Regions from separate parts of the Bifidobacterium sp. UTBIF-78 genome, predicted to be linked through region 3. Evidence: riboswitches for the same ligand, from Rfam matches in the RefSeq annotation. Region 3 holds a riboswitch; each other region holds the start of a gene.
What was found. Region 3 has a riboswitch for thiamine pyrophosphate ahead of BG22_RS05215 (ECF transporter S component). Riboswitches for the same ligand answer to the same signal wherever they lie in the genome.

Region 1 (3,274 bases), on a different contig from region 3:
GCACGGATGAGCAGGTCGATGTGGCCGGGCAGGAAGTTGCTCACGCCGATATGCTTGACGATGCCCTGCTGCTGCGCATCGACTAGCGCCTGCCACGCCTCCACGAACTGACCCTGCGAGGGGTTGGGCCAATGGATGAGGTACAGATCGATGTAGTCGAGTCCCATGCGGGCCACCGACTCCTCGATGGTCGCGCGCGCCTGATCGTACTGGTGATGACGGCCGGGCAGCTTCGAGGCCACGATGATCTCCTCGCGCGGCACTTCGGACTCGCGGATCGCCTTGCCGACCATGCCCTCGTTCTCGTAGTTGAACGCGGAATCGATGAGCCGGTAGCCCACCTCCAGTGCCGACTTGATGGCCTCCGCGCCCGCGAAGCCGTTCACTTTGTATGTGCCGAATCCGATGGCGGGCAATTCCAGCCCGTCATGTGCCTTGCGCGTGGGGATTGCCGGCGGTTCCATCAGCGTCATCATCGCTCCTTTGCTGTCTTGTGCTGTTTGCATGCATATCTGGGCCAGTGCTTGGCCAGTGTGCCGAGGCGGATGCCCCGCCGTTGACAACTGTACTCGTCGTAACCGTGCTGCGCCGGAAGCTGATTAGGCTATTGCGACGATTGCGATCAGTCCTGTTGCGCTCAGAACGTAGGCATGTCGAGCGACGGAGTCCCCGCGGCGTTGGCCCTGCCCATGTCTCTCGCCGTGGCGTGTTCGCGGAACCACGCGATGACCTGCGACTCGCTCACCGGCTGCAGCGACCAAGCATCAAGCCCCACGTTCAACGCCTCGGGGCGGGCGCCGTCGGGGGAGAGCTGGTGGGTGTGCCCGTACAGCAGCATCCGGCCGTCGAACGGCAGCGCCTTCGCGCTGAATTTCGCCACATCGTCGGGCCAGCTGTATGCCAGATCCTCACGATAGGGGAAATGCGACAGGTTGACCGTGCCAAGCCCGTCGATATCGACGGCGTCGTTGGGCTCCAGGGTTTCGAACAGGTTGCGCGCAGGCTTATCCTCGAGCCACCAATCGTCGTGATTGCCGATCACGCCATGCAGGTGCCTGCAGTTAAGCGCCCGCAGGCAATCCTTGAAATGATTGAGCGACGTGCGGAATCCGATGTCGCCGAGAATCCAGAGTTCGTCATCGGGCCGGACCTGTGCGTTGATGGCATCGATGACCGCCCGGTCGTGGGCGTCGGTGTCGGCCGCCTCGCGGAAGGTGAGCCCCGAATCGAGCGCGGTCTTCTTGGCCCAGTCCTCGGCGGCCTTGCGGCCGTAGGTGTGCAGAATCTCCTCGTAGGTCGAACGACTCGGATCGAACGTGGTGAATCCACGTAGCACGGTGACCAGCGGATGCCCGAAATGCGTGTCGGTGGTGAAATATCGCATCGTATGCTCCTTCTCGATGGCTGAGACCGTCCTGCGGCTCGCATCTGTTGTTGCTTGCTTCCACGGATTCCTCATCAACCTCTGATTCCAGAGTAGGCGGTTCCGTGGGGAGGCGTTATACGCCGGCCGAATCGTCGATCGCATCTGCTGCGGTTTTAGCCGCCATGGCGCTGCGCCCGGTCTGCCGTTATAATGAGCGACGTTGCAGGGGAACCTGAGCCGGCCGCGCGAATCCCGTCTGATGATCTGGACGCTTGGATATCCGCTCGGCCGGCTCGAGGTTGAGAAAGGCGCGGGCCTGACCCTTGGAACCTGTTGGCCAACACCATCGAAGGGAGCAATCGCATATGACCGCCGACACCGTCACGTCATCGTCGTTCGACGCCGCCGCATTCGGACCCATCACGCTCGACCATCTGCCGCCGTTCGCGCAGCGCCTGCGCAAGGCCGCCGACCACGTCTGGGAGGAGGGATACCGCCAGCCGTTCCTGCGCGAACTTGGCGCCGGCACGCTCGACCGTGAGAAGTTCGCCTTCTACCTGCTGCAGGACTACCGCTACCTCGACGACTACGCCAAGGTCCACGCCCTCGCGCTCACCAAGACGCACGACCCCGAGATCATGCGCTTCATGGTTGATGTGCAGAACGCCATCTTCAACGTGGAATCCGCCATGCACCGCAAGTACATGGCGAGCTTCGGCGTGACCGAGGCGGAGATGAACTCGGTGCGTCAGTCGGCGTTCGCACGCGCCTACACGTCGAACATCCTGTCCATCGCCTACGGCAATCCGCTGGTTGACGTTCTCGTGGCCGTGCTGCCCTGCGCTTGGGTGTACGCCGATTACGGGCAGCGTCTCGCCCGCGAATTCGGCGATTCGCTGGAGTCGAACCCATACAAGAGCTGGGTCGACACGTACAAGACCGACGAGTTCTGGAGCTCGGCGGCGTGGCTGCTCAAGCACATCGAGACGCTCGTGGAGGGGCTGAGCGAGGAGAGCAAGGCCGAACTCACCGAGATCTTCGTCGTCGGTGTCGAAAACGAGTATATGTTCTGGGCCAGCGCCTACGACATGCAGTACTCGTGGAAGCCCGAATGGGACGCGGCACGCGCGTGAGCGCTGCCAAGCGGGGGACGCCGCCGTTCCCTGGACGCTAATGGTTTGTCTCTCAATTGTTGGAGTGGTATCGGCCCTCTCTGATGAGAGGGCCGTCAGCGAAGATGACTGGGGAGAAAAAAGCTGAAGCCCTCAATTATTTATAGAGACGGACCACTAGTTGCGTTACGAGGGGCTCCCCAACAGGGCAAGCTCCGAGTATGGATGCCGATATATCGGTGTCTGTACTCAGAATCCCCGTTGAACAGCCTCTTGTAACGCAGATAGTCATTTGGGTGGCCTGAAACGCGGTTCGTGCAAGCACGAATGCAGGGACCGCCGGTGGTTGAACACTTTGCAAGCATGGTATCTGGCTTGCAAGGGGTACATATGGGCGTGTGCGGACAGCTATCTGCGTTGCAAGGGGTACCTTATCGGCGAAATGCCGAGTACAAACGTTGCGATATCGCCGTCCGTACTCGGAATATCCATCGTCAGGTACCCCTTGCAACGCAGATAGCTATCCGGAGAACCCGGAATGTACCCCTTGCAAGCGAGATAGGCGCCAACAGCAGTCGAATCCTGCTGCCGGATCGCTGCGTGACTACAGTCCACGCAGAAAAACGCTGATGTCGGCGATTTCCTGATCGCAGATGGCGTGCCCCATGCCGGGGTACGTCCGATAGGTGAGGTGGCCGGCGTCTTCCAGCACGGCACGCGCATTGTGCTGATCGTCCAAGGGAATCGTGTGGTCCTCGGTGCCGTACGCCAGGAAGAACCGCGTCGGTGACTCGAG
Region 2 (3,274 bases), on a different contig from region 3:
GGTCTGGCCGATATGCACGCCGTCCACCTTGATGCCCTTGCGACGGGCCTGCCAGACCACATCCGCGCGGTCGTCGATCACGAAGGCCACGGAGTCGGACTTGTTGTTGTCCTCGATGATCTGCGCGATGTCTTGGGCCATGGAGGTCAGTTCGGAGGCGTCCGCCTTCTTGGCGCGCAACTGGATGAAGGTTGCGCCGCCGCGCAGGGCCTGATCAACCACATCGGTGAGCGGGCGGCCCTTGCAGTCCTCGGGGCCGACCACGAAGTACGCGGACAGGTCGAACGAGTCGCGCATGGAGGCGTATGGGTATTCGTTGTTCATTGGTGTTCCTTGGTGTTGGGTTATTAAGGAAGTCTTGTTGTGTATCAGTGGGCGGGGGAAGTGAGGATTTCTCGGTCTTGACGCCCTCTGCTGAGGGGCTGGCCGGCGGATCATGGGCAAGTCGGGTACCGGTGGGCTTGGCTCCCTCTGATGAGGGAGCTGACTCGCGTAGCGAGGCCGGAGAAGAGACCGCCCCTCTCAACTCGCTACGGTCTACTGCACCGCAATCGCCGATTCCGCCACCTGTTCGGGCGTGAGATTCCACAGCGCATCCAGTAGATGCACTTGGAACGAGCCCGGGCCGTCGGCCTTGGCCTCGGCGATCTCGCCCGCGCGGTTGTACAGCAGGGTTGCCGCAAGGGCTGCGGTCAACGGTTCGGCGACGGCCAGATACGTGGCGGTCACGCCGCCCAACGAGCAGCCGGCGCCGGTGATCTTGGACATCAGCGCGCTGCCGCCCGGCAAGCGGTAGACCTGCTCGCCGTCGGTCACCAGATCCACCGCGCCCGAGACGGCCATGGCCGCCTTGCCGGCAGGGGCTGAGGCGGTGAGGAACCGGGCCAGTCGCTTCGCCGGTTCGACGGCCGCGTCCACCTCATCCACCGACTCGACGCCGGCGGGACGGGTCTCCGGATTGTTGCCGTCGGACTGGTTCAGCCCCCACATATCGGCCAGCGCGATGATTTCGGAGGCGTTGCCGCGCACGATGGTCGGCGGTGTGGCGCGGAAGGCGCGCAGAATCTCGGTGCGCGTCCGGCCGATGCCCGCCGCCACCGGGTCCAGCACCCACGGGTGGCCGGATTTGCGGAAGGCACGCGCGATCTGCGGCAGCGCGTCCGCGTAGAAGGGCAGCAAAGTGCCCACATTGATGTAGTCGGCGCCGGAGATGGAGGCCGTGTCGATCACGTCGTCCGGCAGGAAGCTCATGGCAGCCGTGCCACCGGCCGCAAGCTGTGCGTTGGCCACCAGATTGATGGTCACGAAGTTCGTGAACGACTGAGCCAGCGGCGTCTTGGCCTTCACATCCCGTACGGCCTGCGCGATGCCGTGGCGTAGCGAGGCGAGCTCGTCGTCATCGGCGTGTGCGCCCGCCGTGGCTATATTGCTATTGCTCGCATTGCCGGCATTGCCCGCATTCGCGCAATGGCAATCAGCGCAATGCCCGTGCTCGTCATGGTCGTGTCCATTCGCACCGTGTGCGTCCGTGCAACATGATGCGTGCGAATCATCGCTCATATCACTGCTCCCTACGATGGTCTTAACCAACAGGTTCTAAGGGTCAGGCCGTGGCCATTCTCAACCCGCGTTCCCACGGGTTCCCCTGCATTACGTTGCCGACGTTATGCCCCAACATGGACATGGTTGTTACAAAATCGCACAGAAACGGCGAATCGGCCTGCTTCGGGTCTGGCGAGTCGCAGCTCGGCATGGTATAAATCCGCGATCTCTTTGACGATGGACAGGCCCAATCCATTGCCGGGCCGGTTCTCCAACCGTGAGGCCGCGCCTCGGTGGAAGGGAACGAGCAAGTCGTCCAGATCGCTGGAATCGGAAGGCCGGCCGGCATCGGAGGAGCCACCGGATTCGTCGGGGTTGCCGGATTCGCCGGAATCGTGCGCGGCATTGTTGCCGGCCGACCCATCGTTGACGGTCGCATCGCCGGCGGCCCCGCCATCGGCACCCGTCTCCGTGCTGTTCTCCACCAACAGCTCCGCGCAGCCGTCCACCGCGCAGCCATCCATCGTACCGTCGTCTACCGTGCTGCCACTCACCGTGCTACCGTCCGCGGTATCGCCACTCACCGTACTGTCGTCCACTACGCCGCCTGCCGCACGCACAGTGACGGCGATGTCCCCGCACTCCACGTTATGCACCACCGCATTGCGCACGAGATTGCCGACCAGCAGCGCGAGCATCGTCTCGTCCGCCCGCACCCGCACCGACCGGTCGATGTCGGTGCGCACGTTCAATCCGCGCGCCTCGATCGCATCCCACGAGACATCCAGCGCGTGTTCCGCCGCATCCCCGAGCGATGTCTCCGGCGGCTCCGCGTCGCCGTGATGCAACGCCATGTTCTGCACGCGCGACAGCGCCAACAGCCCCTCCACCAGATCGGCGGCGTTCCGATCGGCGTCGAGCGCGCGCCGCACTGCGGGCTCCACATCATCGGGGAAGCGGCCCTGGCTCAGCGGCGCGTCCAGACTGGTCTCGATCACCGCGATCGGCGTGCGCAGCTCGTGCGACGCGTTCGCGATGAACTGCCGTTGCGTGGCCGCCGCGCGCTCGATACGCTCCAGCATGGTGTTCACGTCCCCGGCCAGATCGGTCACCTCGTCGGACCCCGCCAGCGTCACGCGCCCACCCGGTTCGGCAGGGTCAAGCCGCTGCATCTGAGCGCCCAGCGACGAGATGCGCCCGGCCAGCCGCCGCGAGATGAGCCACGCCATGATCATGGCCAGCACGGCGAACGCGGCGAACAGCGCCAGCGAGAACCACATGGCGCTCTGCATCAGGGGCTTGCGCATGTCCGCATCGCTGATCTCCATGATCGAGCCGGGCGTCATCGGCCCGCAGCCCACCGCGTAATTGGTGTAATAACAGCCGGTGGTTGACACATAGAGCTCGCCGTTCTCGGGCGAGGGCAGCGTGGAGCCCTTGGCCACCTGATACAACCGGTAGGACGACCGGTCGTAGATGCGGCTGAAGAACATGGCCTGCAACGCCAGCGCGATTGCCAGAAACACCGCCACCAACAGACCGATGGCCAGCGCGATCTTGCCCCGGAATGTGCGGGGAGCCAACCGTACGCGAAGGCGTCGTCGCGTACGACGTTCGTGGTGCTCGCTCATGGCAGCCGGTACCCCTTCCCGCGGGCCGATTCGATGGCCCCGCGTCCGCCGGCGCGTTCGATCTTCTGCCGCAGCGTGTAGATGACGGTTTTCGCCGCGCC
Region 3 (3,274 bases):
AGCACGCCGCCTTCGTGCTTCCCCGCCGCCGCGCCGAGCACGATCACGCGATCCACCAGATCAAGCCAGACGTCGATATGGTGTTCGACCACGACCATGGTCTGGCCGGTGGACTCGATCACATGCTTGACCGCGTCATGCACCTCACGTACGCCGTCGGGGTCGAGGTTGGCGGTGGGTTCGTCGAGCAGCAGCAGGCCGGGCCTCATGGCCAGCACGCCGGCCAACGCCAGCCGCTGACGCTGACCACCGGACAGATGGCGCGTGGAGTGGTTCATCTCCAGGGATTCGAGGCCGACGATGTCGAGCGCCGACCGCACGCGACGCCATGTCTCCTCCCGCGGCACGCCCAGATTCTCGCAGGCGAAGGCCACGTCGTCGCCCACACGCTCGAGGATGATCTGGGAATCCGGGTCCTGCAGAACGAGACCAGCCTTGCCTCTGGCCGTATTGGCGTCCGTTCCGCCGATGCGGAGCTCGCCCTCGCTCTCACCTTCGTCATCGCTGCCCAGCACACCGGCCATGGCCGCCATGAAGGTGCTTTTCCCGGCGCCCGACGCGCCCAGAAGCAGGACGCGCTCACCGGGACGAATCGTCAGATCCACATGGCGCAGGGCGAAGTCCTTGCGCGTGGAATGACGCCAGCCCCAGTCGCGCGCCTCGACGCCGACCGGGGCCACCTGCTGCAATGTCATATGGACATCCACCGATCAGACCAGCGCCTTCGTCCTGCCGGACTCGAAGCGGTCAAGCACGCCGGTGGCGGCGATGGCGCGGTGCACGTACCACATGAGCACGCCGGCAATCACGGCACCGGAGATCAGCGTGGTGACGAGGTAGCACAGACCGTAGGTGCTGAAGTAGCCGATGCCCACGTAGCCGCCGAACGGGGAGAACTCGTACAGGTAGTTGCCCAGACCGGCCAGCAGACCGGAGAGCGTGGCGATCAGCGGGTTCCACTTGCGGTAGAGCACCAGCACGAAGGCCAGCTCGGCGAACACGCCCTGCACGAGGCCGATGATGATGGAGCCGCTGATGCCGAACACATTGCCGGCGCCGATGATGTATTCGATGCAGGCGGCGACCAGCTCGGCGTAGATGGCGGCGCCCGGCTTGCGCACGATGAGTCCGGCCAGAGGACCGGCGAACAGCCAGAACGCGCATACCAGACCGCTGAATCCGGGGAGTACCGCATCCAACGCGGTGGTCGGAATCTTGTAGATGAGATCCCAACCGGCGAAGATGACGCCGGATGCGACGGCGACGATGGACGCCACGACGATATCGACGACGCGCCACTTGTAGTTGGCCTTGGCCACAGCTTGTGCCATGTGAGTGCCCTTCTTCTCATTTCGCATACGGCCATGACGAGTGGGCCGCACGCGGATTGGTTCAGGCACGGGTAGATAAGAGCGACAATTCCGTGACGACGGCATTACCCGGTCACGTTCCATCGGTCGAGACTGCACGTCTCCTCTCAGCCGCCCTGCGGCAGCTCCCGTGTCAACTCTCCAGACTATAGGGCAAGACCGGACGGAAGGCAATAGGGGCGTCCGACAATCGGCCCGCCCCTGCATCATCCCGGGGAATCCCGGAGTATCCCTGCGGAAATCCCCGGACTACTTCGCCGGCTTCCCCAACTTGTCGAGCAGCAGGGCCTCGGCAATCACATCGTTCTTCAGACCGGGCAGCGAGACGGACTCGTTGGGGCTGTGGGCGTTGGACTTCGGGTCCTCCGGGCCGGTGACCAGCACCTGGGCGCCGGGGAAGAGCCGCTGCAGTTCGGGGATGAACGGAATCGAACCGCCCTGGCCCTGGTTGATCGGGGCCACACCGAACGCCTCCGCCATGGCCTCGAGCGCATCCTGGGTGGCTTCGGCGTTCGGGTCCATGGCCCAGCCCATGCCGTTGTCGCCGGCCTCGACCTCGACCTGCGCACCGAACGGCGCGGACGACTCCAGATACCGCATCAGCGCGGCCTGCGCCTCCTCCGGACGCTGGCTCGGCGCGGTGCGCAGCGACAGGCGGAACCTGGTCTCCGGGCTGATCACATTGAACGACCCCTCCACCGAGTGGGCGTCGAGGCCGATCACGGTCAGCGACGGCTTGGTCCACAGGCGGGAGGCCAGCGAACCGGTGCCCGCGAGCACATAGCCGTCCACGATGCCGGCGTCGGCGCGCACGCCGTGCTCGTCCACGTCCTGCTGCAGGCCACCCACCGGCTCGTCGGCGGCGATGCCCGGCACCGCGAGGTCGCCGTCGCCGTCGTACAGCGAGGAGATGAGCATCGCGGCGAGCGTGGTGGAGTCGAGGATCGGGCCACCGTACTGGCCGGAGTGCACCGGATGGGTCAGGGCGCGCACGGTGACGTCCACGGTGGTGTTGCCCCTGAGCGAGGTGGTCAGCGAGGGGATGTCCGGCGCCCAGTTGCCCGAGTCGGCCACGATGATCACATCGGCGGCGAATTCGTCCCGGTGCGCCTCGATGAACGGGATGAAGCTGGGCGAGCCCATCTCCTCCTCGCCCTCGATGAACACCTTGATGTTCACCTTGAGATCGTCGCCGAGCGCCTTCAACGCGCCGGAATGGATGGCGATGCCGCCGCCGTCATCCGCCGAGCCGCGACCGTAAAGACGACCGTCAACCTCGGTGGCCGTGAACGGATCAGTGTCCCATGCGGTCGCGTCAGGCACCGGCTGCACATCATGATGCGCATAGAGCAGCACGGTCGGGGCGTCCGGCGAGACGACGCGAGAGCCGATGACCTCCCACGCCCCCGGGGTGCCGTCCTCGTTCGTGGCCTGCGCCACCTTGGCGTCGACGCCCACCAGGCGAAGCTCCTCGGCCACGAATTCGGCGGACCGCCTCATATGCTCGGCGGTGATGCCCTGCGCGGAAACCGAACGCAACGCGATCTTGCGCGTCAGCAGTTCCACGATGCGGTTCCAGTCGGATTCCACGCGCGCGCGAATCTCATCGGCGGACAGCCTCTCGGCGTTGGATGCGGCCATGTGCCCTCCTTATATATCGGTAATATAACGGCGTCATTGCAGCGGTCAGAGCAGCGGTCAGACCGCAAACACCGCTTGAACAGTGTCTGAACGTCACCGTAACCTCAAAGCATGACATGGAATCCGTTCAAGAAGAAGGAAGAGGCCCAGAAGCCCGCTGAGCCCGTCGTCAAGAAGGCCGACCCGCAGGGTCCGAAGGGCCGCCCGACCCCGAAGATGAAGAAGGCGCAGGCCGCCGGCATCCGCCCGCTGGTCCCGGCCGA

Region 1: it holds a riboswitch for thiamine pyrophosphate, as region 3 does, so the genes downstream of both, tenA (thiaminase II) here and BG22_RS05215 (ECF transporter S component) in region 3, are expected to answer to the same signal.
Region 2: it holds a riboswitch for thiamine pyrophosphate, as region 3 does, so the genes downstream of both, BG22_RS09265 (hydroxyethylthiazole kinase) here and BG22_RS05215 (ECF transporter S component) in region 3, are expected to answer to the same signal.

What each region holds. Positions count from the first base shown of each region.
Region 1 is NZ_JFAO01000003.1:100,287-103,560, forward strand. Features, by position in the region: gene BG22_RS00930 (aldo/keto reductase) at 1-467, opposite strand, end outside; gene BG22_RS00935 (metallophosphoesterase family protein) at 638-1,384, opposite strand; TPP riboswitch at 1,581-1,738, shown strand; gene tenA (thiaminase II) at 1,732-2,499, shown strand; gene BG22_RS00945 (dienelactone hydrolase family protein) at 3,083-3,274, opposite strand, start outside.
Region 2 is NZ_JFAO01000046.1:6,400-9,673, forward strand. Features, by position in the region: gene thiC (phosphomethylpyrimidine synthase ThiC) at 1-324, opposite strand, end outside; gene BG22_RS09265 (hydroxyethylthiazole kinase) at 538-1,560, opposite strand; TPP riboswitch at 1,552-1,657, opposite strand; gene BG22_RS09270 (HAMP domain-containing sensor histidine kinase) at 1,665-3,173, opposite strand; gene BG22_RS09275 (response regulator transcription factor) at 3,170-3,274, opposite strand, start outside.
Region 3 is NZ_JFAO01000019.1:45,420-48,693, forward strand. Features, by position in the region: gene BG22_RS05210 (ABC transporter ATP-binding protein) at 1-695, opposite strand, end outside; gene BG22_RS05215 (ECF transporter S component) at 711-1,331, opposite strand; TPP riboswitch at 1,404-1,512, opposite strand; gene BG22_RS05220 (dipeptidase) at 1,620-3,011, opposite strand; gene BG22_RS05225 (DUF3043 domain-containing protein) at 3,123-3,274, shown strand, end outside.